DNA from 2 places in the Shewanella sp. SM23 genome. Region 1 is predicted to be linked to the other one. Evidence: predicted binding sites of a transcription regulator. Region 1 holds the regulator's gene; the other holds the start of a gene.
What was found. Region 1 encodes sigma-54, which starts transcription at its own class of promoters, with help from an activator protein. Its sites were predicted from a motif close to GTTGGCACGNNNNTNGNNT; they were not measured.

Region 1 (7,408 bases):
GAACATTATGATTCAACGAATCAAACTTTCTTTACTCAACCTGTTTATCTTGTTTATCCAGACCAAGGTAAAGCACAATGGCAGCTCAGGGCAGATCAGGGCAAGCTAAACAAGGAAACTGGCAAGGTTGTATTAGAAAATAATGTTATTATCGATGCCATTAGCCCAGAAGAACCGATTCAGACCTTGTCCACCAGTTATCTGGAACTCGATCTCAACACTATGATAATGACCTCTGACCGTACCATTTACGTCACAGGGAAAGATTTTAATATTCAAGGCCAAGGCCTTTATGCCGACCTCAACGCGCAAGAAGTGCAATTGACCAGTCAGGTAGTAGGAACATATGAAGCAAAATAACGTATTACTTGCCAGCCTAATGCTAATTATGAGCATGAGTGCTTTCGCGAAAGTCGGCGACTTAAAGCAAGAAGTCAAAATTAAAGCTGTGAGCCAAACTGCGGATATCAAAAACAACCAGATCATCTTCTTTGGTCCAGTGGAAGTTACCCAAGGCTCAATAAAAATCCAAGCAAATGAACTGCGTGCATTTTCCGCTGAAGGTGAAAATAGCAAAACTTTGGTCGCCACAGGCAACCCTGCTACGTATAGCCAAATATTAGACGATGGCCGTCCTGCATCGGCGAGCGCGAAAGAAATTCGTTACGATATGGCGAGCCGCACCTTAACACTGAAAGGTATGGCGTCATTAGATCAAGCAGGTAGCCAAGTTACAGGCAATTTAATCCGCTATAACATGATTCAACAGAAATTGATGGCCGAGAGTACTGGCAGTGGTGACGATCGCGTGATCACTATTATTCAGCCTGAAAACTATCAAGATGATGCTAAATCAGACGCTCCGGCGGATAAACCTGTAAAAAAGCAGGACTCTAAATGACCCAAATCACCTTAAGAGCACAAAATCTGGCGAAAAGTTACAAGAGTCGCCAAGTGGTTAAAGACGTCAGTCTGACGGTAAAAACCGGTCAAGTCGTTGGCCTACTCGGTCCAAACGGTGCAGGTAAAACCACGACATTTTACATGGTTGTCGGGCTAGTGAAGAGCGATAAGGGACATATCTTTATCGACGATGATGATTTAACCGCAGATCCTATGCATCTGCGTGCCCGCAAAGGCATAGGTTACTTACCGCAAGAAGCCAGTATCTTTCGTAAGCTAACTGTTCATGACAACATCATGGCCGTACTGCAAACTCGTAAAGAACTTAAAAACGAAGAACGAGAAGAAGAACTAGAACATCTGCTCGAAGAGTTTCATATCACCCACATCCGTGACAGCCAAGGCATGTCATTGTCGGGTGGCGAACGTCGCCGCGTCGAAATTGCGCGGGCTTTAGCCGCTAATCCTAAGTTCATTTTGCTCGATGAACCGTTTGCCGGCGTCGATCCTATTTCGGTTATCGACATCAAGAAGATTATCGAACAACTCAAAAGTCGCGGCCTTGGCGTACTGATCACAGACCATAATGTCCGCGAGACATTAGATGTATGTGAACATGCTTATATTGTGAGTCACGGAAACCTTATTGCCGAAGGAACTCCAGCAGAGATCTTAGACAATCAGCAAGTTAGGGCTGTGTACTTAGGTGAACAATTCAGGCTATAGTTAATCGAGCGAAGCCAATGGAGGCAATTTATACCGCCATTGGGCTTCACTCAAGATAATAATAAGCGACCTCATCCAACAATAATAACGTAGGGATCAGCGGTAACATGAAAGCGTCACTCCAGCTCAAACTGGGTCAACAGTTAACCATGACGCCACAATTACAACAGGCCATACGTCTGTTGCAACTGTCGTCATTAGAACTGCAGCAAGAGATCCAGCAAGCATTAGATTCTAATCCCCTTCTCGAGCTGGAAGAGGATCAATTCGACGCCACTAAAACCCCTGTAAACCAAACGCTATCCGATACGGATTTCAGTGAATCTAGCACTCTGCCACCAGAAAAAGACAGCTCCACCATAGACACGGCAGAGTCGCTAACCAAAGAATCCATGCCCGATGAGCTCCCCATGGACACCACATGGGATGAAGTGTTTACCGCCTCCCCAAACTCAGGCCCCGGCGGCAGTCGTGAAGACGATATGCCCTTCCAAGGCGAGACCAGTGAAGGTTTGTACGAACACTTAGAATGGCAAAAAAACCTCACGCCGTTTTCTGAAACCGATTTAGCCATTGCCACCGCCATTATTGATGCCATCGACGATCAAGGCTATCTCACCCAAAGTACTGACGAAATCCTCGAAGCCATGGGCAATTCGGAGGTCGAGCTTGACGAAGTCGAAGCCGTACTCAAGCGCATTCAGCATTTTGATCCCATAGGCGTTGCCGCCCGCGATTTAAGTGAATGCCTGCTAATCCAACTGTCGCATTTCGCCGCTGATACTCCCAACCTAGAAAACGCCCGTATGCTGATCAAAGATCATTTAGATCTGATCGCCGCCCGTGATTTTAGGTTATTGATGCGTAAGACTAAATTAAAAGAAGATGAATTAAGGGATGGTATAGCACTTATCCAAACTCTCAATCCTCGCCCAGGTTTGTTGATCACGCCCAATAATGACGAATACGTTATCCCAGATGTGTCTGTGTCGAAGAAAAATGGCCGCTGGGTCGTTGAGCTTAATCCTGACTGCATGCCAAAAATCAATGTAAATCAACATTATGCTTCTATGGCACGCAGTACCAAAAACCAAGCCGATAGCCAATTTATTCGCGGCCATCTGCAAGAGGCTAAATGGTTTATTAAGAGCTTAGAAAGCCGTAACGACACTTTGCTTAAAGTTGCTAATTGCATAGTGCAATATCAGCAAGGTTTCTTTGAGTACGGTGAAGAAGCCATGAAACCTATGGTGCTTAACGATATTGCCGAAGCGGTAGAAATGCATGAGTCCACCATCTCACGGGTCACAACTCAAAAATACATGCATACCCCTAAGGGACTTTTTGAACTAAAATACTTCTTCTCTAGCCACGTCGGTACTGACGATGGTGGTGAGTGCTCATCCACAGCAATCAGAGCCTTTATAAAGAAACTGGTGGCAGCGGAAAACCAGAAAAAACCATTAAGCGATAGTAAGATGGCTCAACTTCTGGCAGAACAAGGGATCAACGTAGCCCGCAGAACCATTGCGAAGTACCGAGAGGCTATGCTTATTCCACCTTCTAATCAGCGTAAAAGTTTATAACCTACAGTGGATATCGGAGGACGTTTCTATGCAAATAAACCTAAGTGGGCACCATATCGAAATTACCGAATCGTTACGTGCATATGTAGAAGAAAAGTTTTCAAAACTTGAACGCCATTTCGAACAGATCAATAATGTGCACGTTGTGCTCAATGTTGAGAAAATGCAACAGATTGCCGAAGCGAGAATAAACCTCATAGGTGGTGAAGTTTTTGCTACTTCAGAGCATGCTGACATGTATGCCGCTATAGACGCCCTGATTGACAAGCTTGACCGTCAGGTTATTAAACACAAAGAGAAGTTAACAAAACACTAATAATGGAACTTTGTACCATACTGCGGCCGGAGTGCACTACCTGCGCCACTCCGGGCAGCAAGAAAAAGGTACTGGAACTCATCAGCGACTTAGTCGCTGCCCAGTACCCGACCCTCTCATCTCAAGAGATATTCGAAAGCCTAGTGGCGCGCGAAAAGATGGGGAGCACAGGTATAGGTAACGGCATCGCCATTCCACATGGTCGACTAGCCGATATAGATCAGCCCATTGCCATACTAATTAAGTGTGAAGAGCCGATAGCATTTGATGCTATCGATAAGCAACCTGTTGATATTTTATTTGCACTACTGGTGCCTGCAGACCAATGTCAGCAGCACTTAAGTACCTTGTCTTGCATGGCCGAAAAGCTGAGCGACAAGCAAATATTAAAGCAATTACGCAAGACGCATGATGAAACGGAACTCTATCAGGTAATCACTGGATGAAACTGGTCATAGTGTCGGGCCGCTCAGGCTCAGGCAAATCTGTCGCCCTTAGGGTACTCGAAGATCTCGGCTATTATTGTGTCGATAACCTTCCCTTGCCATTGATTGGCAGTTTGCTTGAGCAACTCAAAGGCAGTAACGATCTCGTCGCCATCAGTGTCGACGTGCGTAACATGCCTGAGCAGGATAAGGTCTTAGTGAAACAACTCGCTAGCCTACCTCCAGATACTGAGTTAACGAGCTTCTTCCTTAACTCCAGCGATAAAATTCTGCTTAAGCGTTACAGCGAAACCCGCCGTTTACATCCTTTGTCGAAGAGCCGAGTCTCTTTGCAAGAAGCGATAAAGCTGGAGGGGAAACTGCTCGAGCCTATGTCAAAACTGGTCGATCACTACATAGATACGTCGAATCTGAATATCTATGATTTAAGCGACCAAGTCAGACAAATTCTCCTTGGTAGTGTCGATAAAGAACTCGTGATCAACTTCGAGTCCTTTGGCTTTAAGCACGGAATGCCCACCGAAGCCGACTTTATGTTCGATGTGCGCTTCCTGCCCAATCCCCACTGGGAGTTGGCGCTGCGGCCATTGACTGGCTTAGATGAACCCGTAGCTGAGTTCTTAAATCGTCAACCACTGGTTAATAAGTTCATCTGGCAAATCGAAAATTTACTGGAGACTTGGCTGCCGCATCTCGAGCGTAACAATCGCAGTTATTTAACGGTAGCTATTGGCTGCACAGGTGGACAGCACAGATCGGTTTACGTCGCAGAGCAATTGGCAAAACGCTTTAGTAACGGTAAACATAAAGTTTATGCCCGTCATCGAGAGCTCAACAATGCCAAAGCTTGAACGTCAGATAACCATCTGTAATAAGCTCGGTTTACATGCCCGTGCCGCCACTAAGTTGGTGGTACTGGCTTCCGAGTTTGATGCGACCATCACCTTAATCCAAGGCGATAAACAAGCATCGGCCGCCAGTGTACTTGGCTTACTGATGCTTGAAACTGGTATGGGTAAAACCATTAAGCTGATCGCCGAAGGCCCAGATGCAGAGCCGGCTCTCGATGCCATTTGTGCCTTAATCGACGCTAAGTTTGACGAAGCCTGTTAGTTTCACTTCACACTAAGCACTTCATCGTTAGTTTCACTTCATGTCTAGTTTAAAAAACTTGCCATTCAGAAAACATTTGTCGCTCGACGATACAAGCTACTGGCGATTACACTAGCGGTCATTACGCTGGCACTGGCCTTAACCTTACCTTAGCCGCCTTAATCTGTGTCATCGACTGACGCTTAGTCACCGCTAAATCCTAGCCCAACACTAAGATCTCAAACCAATTTGCCGCACAATGGAGGACAAATGCCCGTAGATAATGCAGAAAACGATCACACCGGACATAGTCTCGACCAGTTAAACCAAGCGCTTAGCAGCGGCATGTTTGTACACGTGCGTAATATGCTGCAAAAAATGGCCGCCTCAGATATCGCGCTGATCTTAGAATCATCACCGCCAAGTGCCAGACAAGTATTGTGGCAGCTCATCGATCAGGAACAAATAGGCGACATACTCGATGAGTTGAGTGAAGAACTCAAAGACCCACTTATCCGCAGCATGAGCCCTGAGCGAGTCGCGAAAGCGACAGCAAGCATGGACACCGACGATCTCGCCTATATTCTGCGAAGTCTACCCGACGCAGTTTACAAACAAGTGCTGCAGTCGATGACGGAACAAAATCGCCTGAGGGTAGAACAAGCCCTATCTTATCCAGATGAGACCGCCGGCAGCTTGATGAACACAGATACAGTCACCTTAAGACCCGATGTGAATATCGATGTGGTGCTGCGCTATCTTCGGCAAAGGGGCAACCTACCCGATACCACAGATACCTTATATGTGGTCGACAAACAGGACAAAGTCCTTGGCGGTGTTAGGCTGGCAGATCTGCTGACTTGCGCGCCAAGCACCACAATTCGCAATATCATGGATCCCAATATTCAAAGTATTCCTGTGAGCATGTCCGACAGCGAAGTCGCGCAGAAATTCGAACGCAATGACTGGGTATCGGCACCTGTCGTCGACAGTGATGGTAAGCTGCTCGGGCGTATCACAATCGATGACGTAGTCGATGTTATCCGCGAAGATGCTGAACATTCCATGATGGGTATGGCGGGGATGGACGGAGATGAAGATACCTTTGGTCCTGTGCTAAAAAGTACCCTACGTCGCTCGCTCTGGCTCACTATAAACTTATTCGCCGCCCTGCTCGCCTCGTCGGTCAGCAATATGTTTGAAGGCACTATTGAACAATTTGCCACTATCGCCATCCTAATGACGATTGTCCCTAGCATGGGCGGTGTTGCCGGTAATCAGACCTTAGCGCTCGTGATCCGCGGTATTGCTTTAGGCCATATCGGCCAAAGCAACGCCCGCTGGCTTATCGGTAAAGAGCTATCGATTGGTTTTCTCAATGGCTTGATGTGGTCGATTTTAGTCTTTGTCGCCGTGTGGCTATGGAAGGATGATATGGCACTGGCGGGATTAATTGGTAGCGCCATGCTGATCAACATGACAGTAGCTGGGCTTGCAGGTGCGAGTATTCCATTGATTTTAAAACGACTTAAAATCGATCCTGCCCTCGCTGGCGGTATGGTGCTCACCACAGTCACTGACGTGGTTGGCCTGTTCGCCTTCCTCGGGTTAGCGACGCTCTACCTGATGAACTAACGCTTTAACAGTTTGAGCTAACCACAGAACGGCACCCCAAAGGTGCCGTTTTTTATCCGGCTTGAAAGCTAAAAAAGGTTATTTTGCCGGAGGTTGAAAACCATAACTGCTCAGAATCGCTTGGCCTTTTGTCGATAGAATGAACTCAGCTAACGGCTTAGCGGCAGTATTAGCGCCTTGTAAAACCAGTAAACCATAGTCGGCACCCACGGCGAGTTCCTGCGGTAAGTCAATGATTTGTAAACTTGGCACTTCTTTTTTAGCCAGCACAGCATTAGTGCAATAGGTTAAAAAGATATCCGCTTGCTTGTTTTCCATCACCCAGCCATAGGGGTTGCGATCTTTAGGCGGTTTAACGCTCTCAGGGCCGCCCGTCAGTTGTAATGCCTTGGTCTCTAACGCGGCTTTCGCATTGGGTTTTACCGCTTCGGCCTTAGCAAAAACGGCCCAGGCATAATCACCCGCGGGGTCGGCTTTCGGGGTTGAGGTACCGACTTTAATCTTAGGATCTAACAAGGTATCGAGTAACGTCGCACTCGTCACCTGAACTGTGTCTTGAGCAATGGCGCAGAGTTGATTACGGGCAAACATTTGCACCGCTTCGCCCTGACCCGAATCCACTAATGCCTGTGGATGTTTCATATTCGCCGAGGCAAAGATATCGACTTTCTCGCCCTCTTGAATGCGCTTTAACAATAAACCTG
Region 2 (7,408 bases), on a different contig from region 1:
GACTGCTGGCAACTTGCTGTGCGTTTGTTAGGGTCGAACTCCGAATACCCAAATCTGCAGGCAAATCAGCCACACTATTCAGCCCCGAAAACAGGTCATTTAAGCTTTGTGGCACAACTTTACCTACCTGTGAAAACAGCTGATCTAGCTCACTCAATTTACCGTAGCTGGCTTCGGCGGCGCTTAACGTTGTTTGGCCAATGCGTAACTCTCTTGCGGCATAGTCATTGTAGATACGCTTAACGTCATTAACGTAAGTTCCCGTGCCATAAAAACTACTACCAAAACGCTGCGATTCAAGAGTCGACTGGGTTGCCACTTGTCTGTGGTAACCAGCGGTATTGGCGTTAGCTATGTTATTACTGGTAACCCCCAGTTGCGACTGGGAGGCAAGCACCCCAGTTCGCGCTATATTCAGTAGATCAACGGCCATTAGTTGACACTCCTATGAACAAACAGGGTTGTAAGATTCATCATTTGTCTTCTCCTGGCAGAATTGATTTCAGTTCTTCACTGATCGACTGCATCACTTTAATCACTTTTTCAGCGTATCGAGGATCAGTGGCATAACCCGCATCCTGCAAAGCTCGGATGAATTGAGTAGGGGAAGCGGCCACTTTTTTCGCATCTTGATAACGTTCACCTTCGGCAATGAAGGACACAAAATCGTTAAAGCTATGCTCGAAATCACTATAAACTCGGAAGTCAGCTTTTTGCTGAACAGCAACACCGTGCTCAAATTCTAGGGTACTGACGTTAGCCTTATCGCCTAACCAACGACGATCAGCTTTAATGTTGAATAGGTTATGACTCGGCGCACCGTTATTGCCGCGGACAATTTTTTGTCCCCAGCCAGTTTCCAGTGCCGATTGCGCCAATAATACTTCTGGTTGGGTACCTAATGTTTTTGCGGCTTTTTCAGCATGTGGATATAAGGTCGCTAAAAATTCTTCTCGACTACCGAACCTGACAATTTTTTGGGTTTCCCTAAATGCTGCCGTCGGCAAAACTTGGCCGCTAATCACAGGTTCTACCACTGAAAGTGATTGTTCACTCCAGCTCGGCTTAGGCGTATCGATAGCCAGTGAACGATTAGGCGCATCAATGTCCATTGATGAATTTGCATCTTCAGCTCTATCCGGTTCAAATACAGGCCGAGCGATAGCAGCCGGCACACCATGATTTACAACTGTGGGTTCAACCACAGGAGCGGCTGAACTCTGCATAGGCACATTAAGCGCTTTATCGTCGTGGAGCATTTTCATGCCACCATCGTCACGCAATACCGATGCAGGCGTGAAATGACTTGTTTCGGGAGAGAGTTGCTGCACCATCATATCGGCAAGGCCCAATACACCTTTGTCAGATAAATCGACCGATAACTGCTGATCGCGCATCTGCTCGTAAAACTGAGTGTATTGGCTATTGAGTGGACTATCAGACTGAAAAACCGCATTGGCATCGCGCATACTTTTCATCAGCATTTGCACGAAAATACCTTCAAATTGTTGGGCGACCTTTTTCAAGGCGCCCTTCTCATCTTTCTGAGCCTGGGCGCGGAGTGAATCTAGCCCGCCCAGGTCAAGAAAATGTGATGAACTTGAAAGCTTTTCCATGATTTTCCCGACAGAAATTAGATGATGATAAGTTCACCATGCAAAGCTCCTGCCACTTTCAATGCTTCAAGTATTGCTAACACATCTGAAGGGGCTGCACCTACTAAGTTAACCGCTCTAACCAGCTCATCCAGCGTAGTGCCTGGATTAAACATAAACATACGGCGGTCACTTTCTGTCGCTGTAATCGTACTATTACTCGTGACGGTTGTTTGACCATTTGCCAACGCGTTAGGCTGCGAAACCTGTGTCGCCTCCGCAATAGTGACAGTCATGCCGCCATGGGTAATCGCCGCAGGGAGTAAGCGTACGTTTTGCCCAACCACTATGGTTCCAGTACGTGAATTAACGATCACTTTGGCAGATTCCTCTGCGGGAACAACATCAAGGTTTTCAAGTGTTGCTAAAAAGGAGACCCGTTGTGATACATCACGTGGAGCCGTTACCTGAACAGACGTCGCATCTAAAGGACGCGCCATATCAGGACCTAATAGATCATTGATCGCATCGGCCATGCGCTGCGCAGTAGAGAAATCCGAACGACGTAGGTTAAACGTCAAATAATCGCCAGTTGAAAATGGGGTTGCCACACTACGCTCAACAATCGCGCCATTGGGTATACGACCTACAGTTGGCGTATTTTGAATCACCTTTGAACCATCTAAACCATCGGCACTAAAACCACTCACCACTAAACTACCTTGGGCTATGGCATACACATTACCGTCTACCCCTTTCAAAAAGGTCTGTAATAAGGTGCCACCGCGTAAGCTTTTGGCTTCACCTAAGCTAGATACCGTCACGTCAAGATCTTGACCAGGTTTGATAAAGGCGGGCATATCCGCGTGTACGGCTACCACTGCAACGTTTTTAATTTTCGGTTTGACGTTGTCAGGAAGATTAATCCCAAAGTTTTTGAGCATAGTCATAAAGGTCTGCTCGGTATAACTGGTTTTTTCCCCCGTTCCCGGCAAACCGACCACTAAGCCATAACCAATCAACTGGTTACTACGCACTCCTTGCACATTGGCAATATCTTTAATTCGTTCAGCCTGACTAGGTAGAGAAAACACTAGCATGGCAACGGCTAACACCAGTTTATATTTCATGATACGACTCCTTAGAAGGGCCACCAGTCGCTCATAAAGAACTGGCTTAACCAGCCCACTTTTTGAGCATCTGCGAAAGTGCCTGTGCCACTGTATTGGATACGGGCATTAGCCATTCGCGTTGAATCGACAGTGTTATCGGGTTTAATGTCCTGCGAGCGAACGAGACCAGTGACACGAATAAACTCATCACCATTATTGATTGAAATCCATTTTTCACCACGGATCACTAAACTGCCGTTGTTCAACACTTGCATCACGTTTGCCGAGATGCTGCCATCTAGACTATTGCTCTGATCCGCATCCGATTCACGCTTAGTGTTCATACTATCTTTGTAACGCAAATCAATTGGCACTCCGCCAATGGACACATTACTACCACCTGCAAAGATGGGATCTAAGCTCATATCTGAGCCTTTTTTGATCTGATTGCCTGCACTCTTCTTAGCTTGAGTCGATTCCTTCAATACGATAGTGATAATGTCGCCAACTTTGTGGGCGCGTATATCCGAATACAAACTAGATGCTTGACTGTCTTGATAAATAGAGCCAGTTGCGGCAATTTTGGTCGGCGGCGCCTCTGGGTATACCGGCGCGTAAAAGGGATCATCCGCAAGGGGTTTCTTTTGCGTCGAGCTACAGGCTGCAAGCAATAACGCGACGGCCAACACAAGATATCTAGCCATGATGTTTGCCTCTATAAATTCTGAGTCACATAAGACAGCATCTGATCTACCGCTGAAATCACTTTGGAGTTCATCTCGTAAATACGCTGACTTTCGATAAGGTTAACCAGTTCCTCGGTCACGTTAACATTAGAGGTTTCTAAGGCGCCTTGACGAATCGCTCCCATGCCATCTAACGAAGCGGTACCTTGAATTGGCGTGCCGCTCGCACCGGTTTCCGTATATAAGTTTTGTCCCATAGGATCTAGACCCGATGGATTAATAAAATCCGTCATAGTCAACTGACCCACGACTTGGTTCTCAGCGGTACCCGGCGTTTTTACTGAAACTTCACCCTCTGCTGAAACGGTAATACTGGTCGCATTATCAGGAATAGTGATCGCGGGTTGTAGCAAATAGCCAGAACCTGGCGTCACAATCTGACCCGTATCGTCTAAGGTAAACTGACCATTTCGAGTATAAGCAGTGGTTCCATCAGGGAGCTGGATTTCAAAAAATCCAGGACCTTCAATCATGAGATCCAGTGAGTTATCCGTCGTCAGCATGTTACCCTGAGTAAACATTTTTTGAGTGGCGACGACTTTCGTACCCGCACCGATGTTTAATCCGTTGGGTAACTTAGTGTTAGAAGCACTAACACCACCCGCTTGGTTAACTGTTTGATAGAGTAAATCTTCAAATACTGCGCGGCTTTTTTTGTAGCCCACAGTGCTAGCGTTCGCTACGTTGTTTGAAATCACTGAAATATCAGTTTGCTGTGCGTCTAAGCCAGTTTTACTAATCCATAACGCCGGATGCATAATCTATCTCCTAACTAATACGCATTAATGAAGATGAAGCGCGATCATTCTCTTCCGCGGTTTTCATCATCTTGACTTGCAATTCAAACTGCCGCTGAAGATCAATTAAAGACACCATTTCATCAACAGGGTTAACATTACTGCCCTCTACGGCGCCACTTTCAACTGCGACGAAAGGGTCAGCTGGTGCAGGTTCACCTGACATTTGTCGAAATAATCCATCTTCACCACGCATCATCTGCGCATTGCCGGGATTGACTAACTTCAATCTCGCCACTTCTTCTATTACTTCAGCAGTCGCCCCTTGAGGGCGAACAGACACTATGCCATCCTGTGAAATTGACACTTTATCAATAGGTAATGGCAGCACTATCGGGCCAGCGTCCCCCATCACGGGATTGCCTCTGTCGTTATACAACATGCCCGTCGCATCGAAACTGAGACTACCGGAACGGGTATAAGCTTCACTGCCATCTTTCGCCTGAACGGCAAACCAGCCATCACCTTTAATGGCAACATCGAGATCCCGTCCAGTGGTTTTAATCGGACCAGAGCGAAAATTAGCTGACGGAGATTCTGTCATCGCAAACACCCTTGAAGGCAACCCTTCACCGAAGGCTTGCATCGATCTGGCCTGCGCCATATCTGATTTAAAACCATCGGTATTAGCATTGGCTAAGTTGTTCGCACGGAGTGCCAGCTCATTCATATTTTGCTTAGCGCCACTCATGGCGACATAAAGGAATTTGTCCACAGACTGCTCCGTCAAATTTTCTACATGACGATATCAAAGCAAGCATCGTGCCAATAAAAATTGATTTTAATTTACTGATAAAATTGAAGAATAAAGAAATGAAGTGAGTTGACGGCAGGATAAAGGCTAAGTGTTGCCACTGGCGGCAACACTTAGTTAAATAAAGTAATGATTAGCGGATTTGTAATACGGTTTGTTGCAGCGTGTTATTCACTTCAAGGGTACGGGAGTTCGCTTGGAAGTTACGCTGCGCCGAAATTAAATCGACCAGTTCAGTCGTTAAATCAATGTTAGATTGCTCTAACGCCGATGAACTGATGCTACCAAAAGTTCCACTATTTGCCTCACCCGCTAACGCTGGACCAGAGTTCAAACTAGCCTTCCACGACGTATTACCCACTTGCGTTAAACCTTGTTCGTTAGCAAAACGAACTAAAGCAACCCGTGCTAAAGGCACGGTTGAACCATTAGAATAACTCGCGGTCACTAAACCATCTTCACCGATTTCAACGTTAGTTAAGCGACCTACAGTTGTACCATCTTGCGTCAACTCAGTTGCACCAAAAGGAGCCGCATATTGCGTTGGGGCATTAAACTTCACAGTCAAATCTTGAGTACCATCGGCACCAGCCCCTAAAACACCCGCACCACTGACGCCCAAAGCCTCAGTCTTGACTATAGCAGGATCACTACCAGTGTAGACACCAACAGAATTAAACTTGAGGACAGAGCCTTTCCAACCACCAGCAGTTTGAGCCGTGCCCGTTGCATCAGGTGTACCATCTCCTGTGGTATCTGTTTGATAAGTACCAGCAGGACCAGCTAGATCGACTTGTTTTCCATCAACAGCATAGTAAGCCACCCAATTGTTCTCACCATTGTACGAACCATCTTTGGGCTTAACAAAATAAGTGGTCATAATATGTGGCTCACCGAGTGAGTCATAAATTGTCATTGATGTAACGTTATTGTAGGTTTTTGCATCTAAAGGATCGAATGCCGCGGGGTCGAGTGCACTTTCCTTAGCATTTAAGTTCATTTGTAAAGTAACATTCTCAGTCTTTACAGGGCTACCTGCAGTGTCTGGTATTTGTACCGGCTTAGCCGTCGTTAAACTCACTGATGTTGAGTTCCCATCTTTATCCACTGGGAAAGTTTGCAAATAATTACCAGCAGAATCAACCATGTAATTATTTTTATCGACCTTAAATGCTCCAGCACGGGTAAACGAGTGGTCTAATGTACCCAGTTCAGAGGCAGTAACAAAAAAGCCACCACCTTTAATCGCCATATCAAGGGAGTTATTCGTCAACTGTAAGCTACCTTGATGGAATTGCTGTGCCACTTGACTCGTAGCAACACCACCACCGACAGCAGTTTTAGCATTTGAAAAAATAGAATTAGCGTAAACATCCGCAAATTCAGCACGGGACTCTTTAAAGCCAATGGTGTTCGCATTAGCAATGTTATTCGCCGTAGTGTTTAAATCTTTCTGCGCGGCAGAAATGCCACTCAATGCAATGTTAAACGACATAATTCACCTCTACACTTGACTCAATTCATTTATGAGCAACTTACGCTCAATTCGGATACTGCAAAAATTCTTTTATGCAAACTTAGGTTTCAGACACAGCTAACACATCGGTTAACTTGATGCCCATACCGCCTCTCAAGTTAAGAATCGCGCCAGTACTGGCCGTACCGAGAGAAACGCTGGTCACATGAGCATAGGTCGAGACTGGCAATTCTTGGGATTTCCCATCCACTAAACCACTCGCCTTGATCGTATAGTTACCTGTGGTTACAGGGTTTCCATCTTTATCGAGGCCATCCCAGTTAACATCGACATTGCCCCCCTTACTGCCATCAACTTTAAAGGTGGTCACAACTTGGCCTTTCTCATCCTCAACACGTACAGTAACTTCAGGAATTTTAGCTGGCGTGCTAATCACACCTTTTATTGTTGGGCTTTCAGCTGAAATGTTACCTGTATCAGTTGGGATCAACACCTTGCGACCAACAAGTCCTGATGCCTGTAATGCTTGGCTTGATGTCATAACACCGTTTAAATTAACGATTTCCTTATTCAACTTAGTAATACCATCAACCGTCGAGAATGATGCCATCTGCGCAATCATTTGGTCGTTGTCGACGGGCTTAAAGGGATCTTGCATCGATAACTGTTGGCTTAATAACGAGAAAAAGTCATCTTGAGTTAACTGCTGGCTTTTTGCTTCCGGTACTATTGACTCTTTTGGCAAACGTATGCCATCAAGAAACGGATTACCCGTTGAGCTGGTTGATGAATTCGTCGTAACGGCATTTGGCTGACTCTTATTTTGAGCCGTCTGCGCCGACGCTTGGTTAATTTGATTAATGAGGCTCACAGCTTACCTCCTAAGTAACACATGTTATTTACCCATCCCAAGTGTTTGTTGCAGCA

Region 2: a site for sigma-54 is predicted at 5,002-5,020, ahead of flgF (flagellar basal-body rod protein FlgF). Genes of this name have one in related genera too.

What each region holds. Positions count from the first base shown of each region.
Region 1 covers NZ_JAKKRM010000019.1:80,130-87,537, forward strand. Annotated here, with positions in the region: gene lptC (LPS export ABC transporter periplasmic protein LptC) at 1-360, shown strand, start outside; gene lptA (lipopolysaccharide transport periplasmic protein LptA) at 347-901, shown strand; gene lptB (LPS export ABC transporter ATP-binding protein) at 898-1,629, shown strand; gene L5L98_RS18900 (RNA polymerase factor sigma-54) at 1,737-3,215, shown strand; gene hpf (ribosome hibernation promoting factor) at 3,244-3,531, shown strand; gene ptsN (PTS IIA-like nitrogen regulatory protein PtsN) at 3,534-3,977, shown strand; gene rapZ (RNase adapter RapZ) at 3,974-4,828, shown strand; gene L5L98_RS18920 (HPr family phosphocarrier protein) at 4,815-5,090, shown strand; gene mgtE (magnesium transporter) at 5,340-6,704, shown strand; gene L5L98_RS18930 (molybdate ABC transporter substrate-binding protein) at 6,783-7,408, opposite strand, start outside.
Region 2 covers NZ_JAKKRM010000003.1:336,484-343,891, forward strand. Annotated here, with positions in the region: gene flgK (flagellar hook-associated protein FlgK) at 1-433, opposite strand, end outside; gene flgJ (flagellar assembly peptidoglycan hydrolase FlgJ) at 474-1,616, opposite strand; gene L5L98_RS06250 (flagellar basal body P-ring protein FlgI) at 1,634-2,725, opposite strand; gene flgH (flagellar basal body L-ring protein FlgH) at 2,737-3,411, opposite strand; gene flgG (flagellar basal-body rod protein FlgG) at 3,423-4,211, opposite strand; gene flgF (flagellar basal-body rod protein FlgF) at 4,222-4,965, opposite strand; gene flgE (flagellar hook protein FlgE) at 5,138-6,499, opposite strand; gene flgD (flagellar hook assembly protein FlgD) at 6,582-7,352, opposite strand; gene flgC (flagellar basal body rod protein FlgC) at 7,377-7,408, opposite strand, start outside.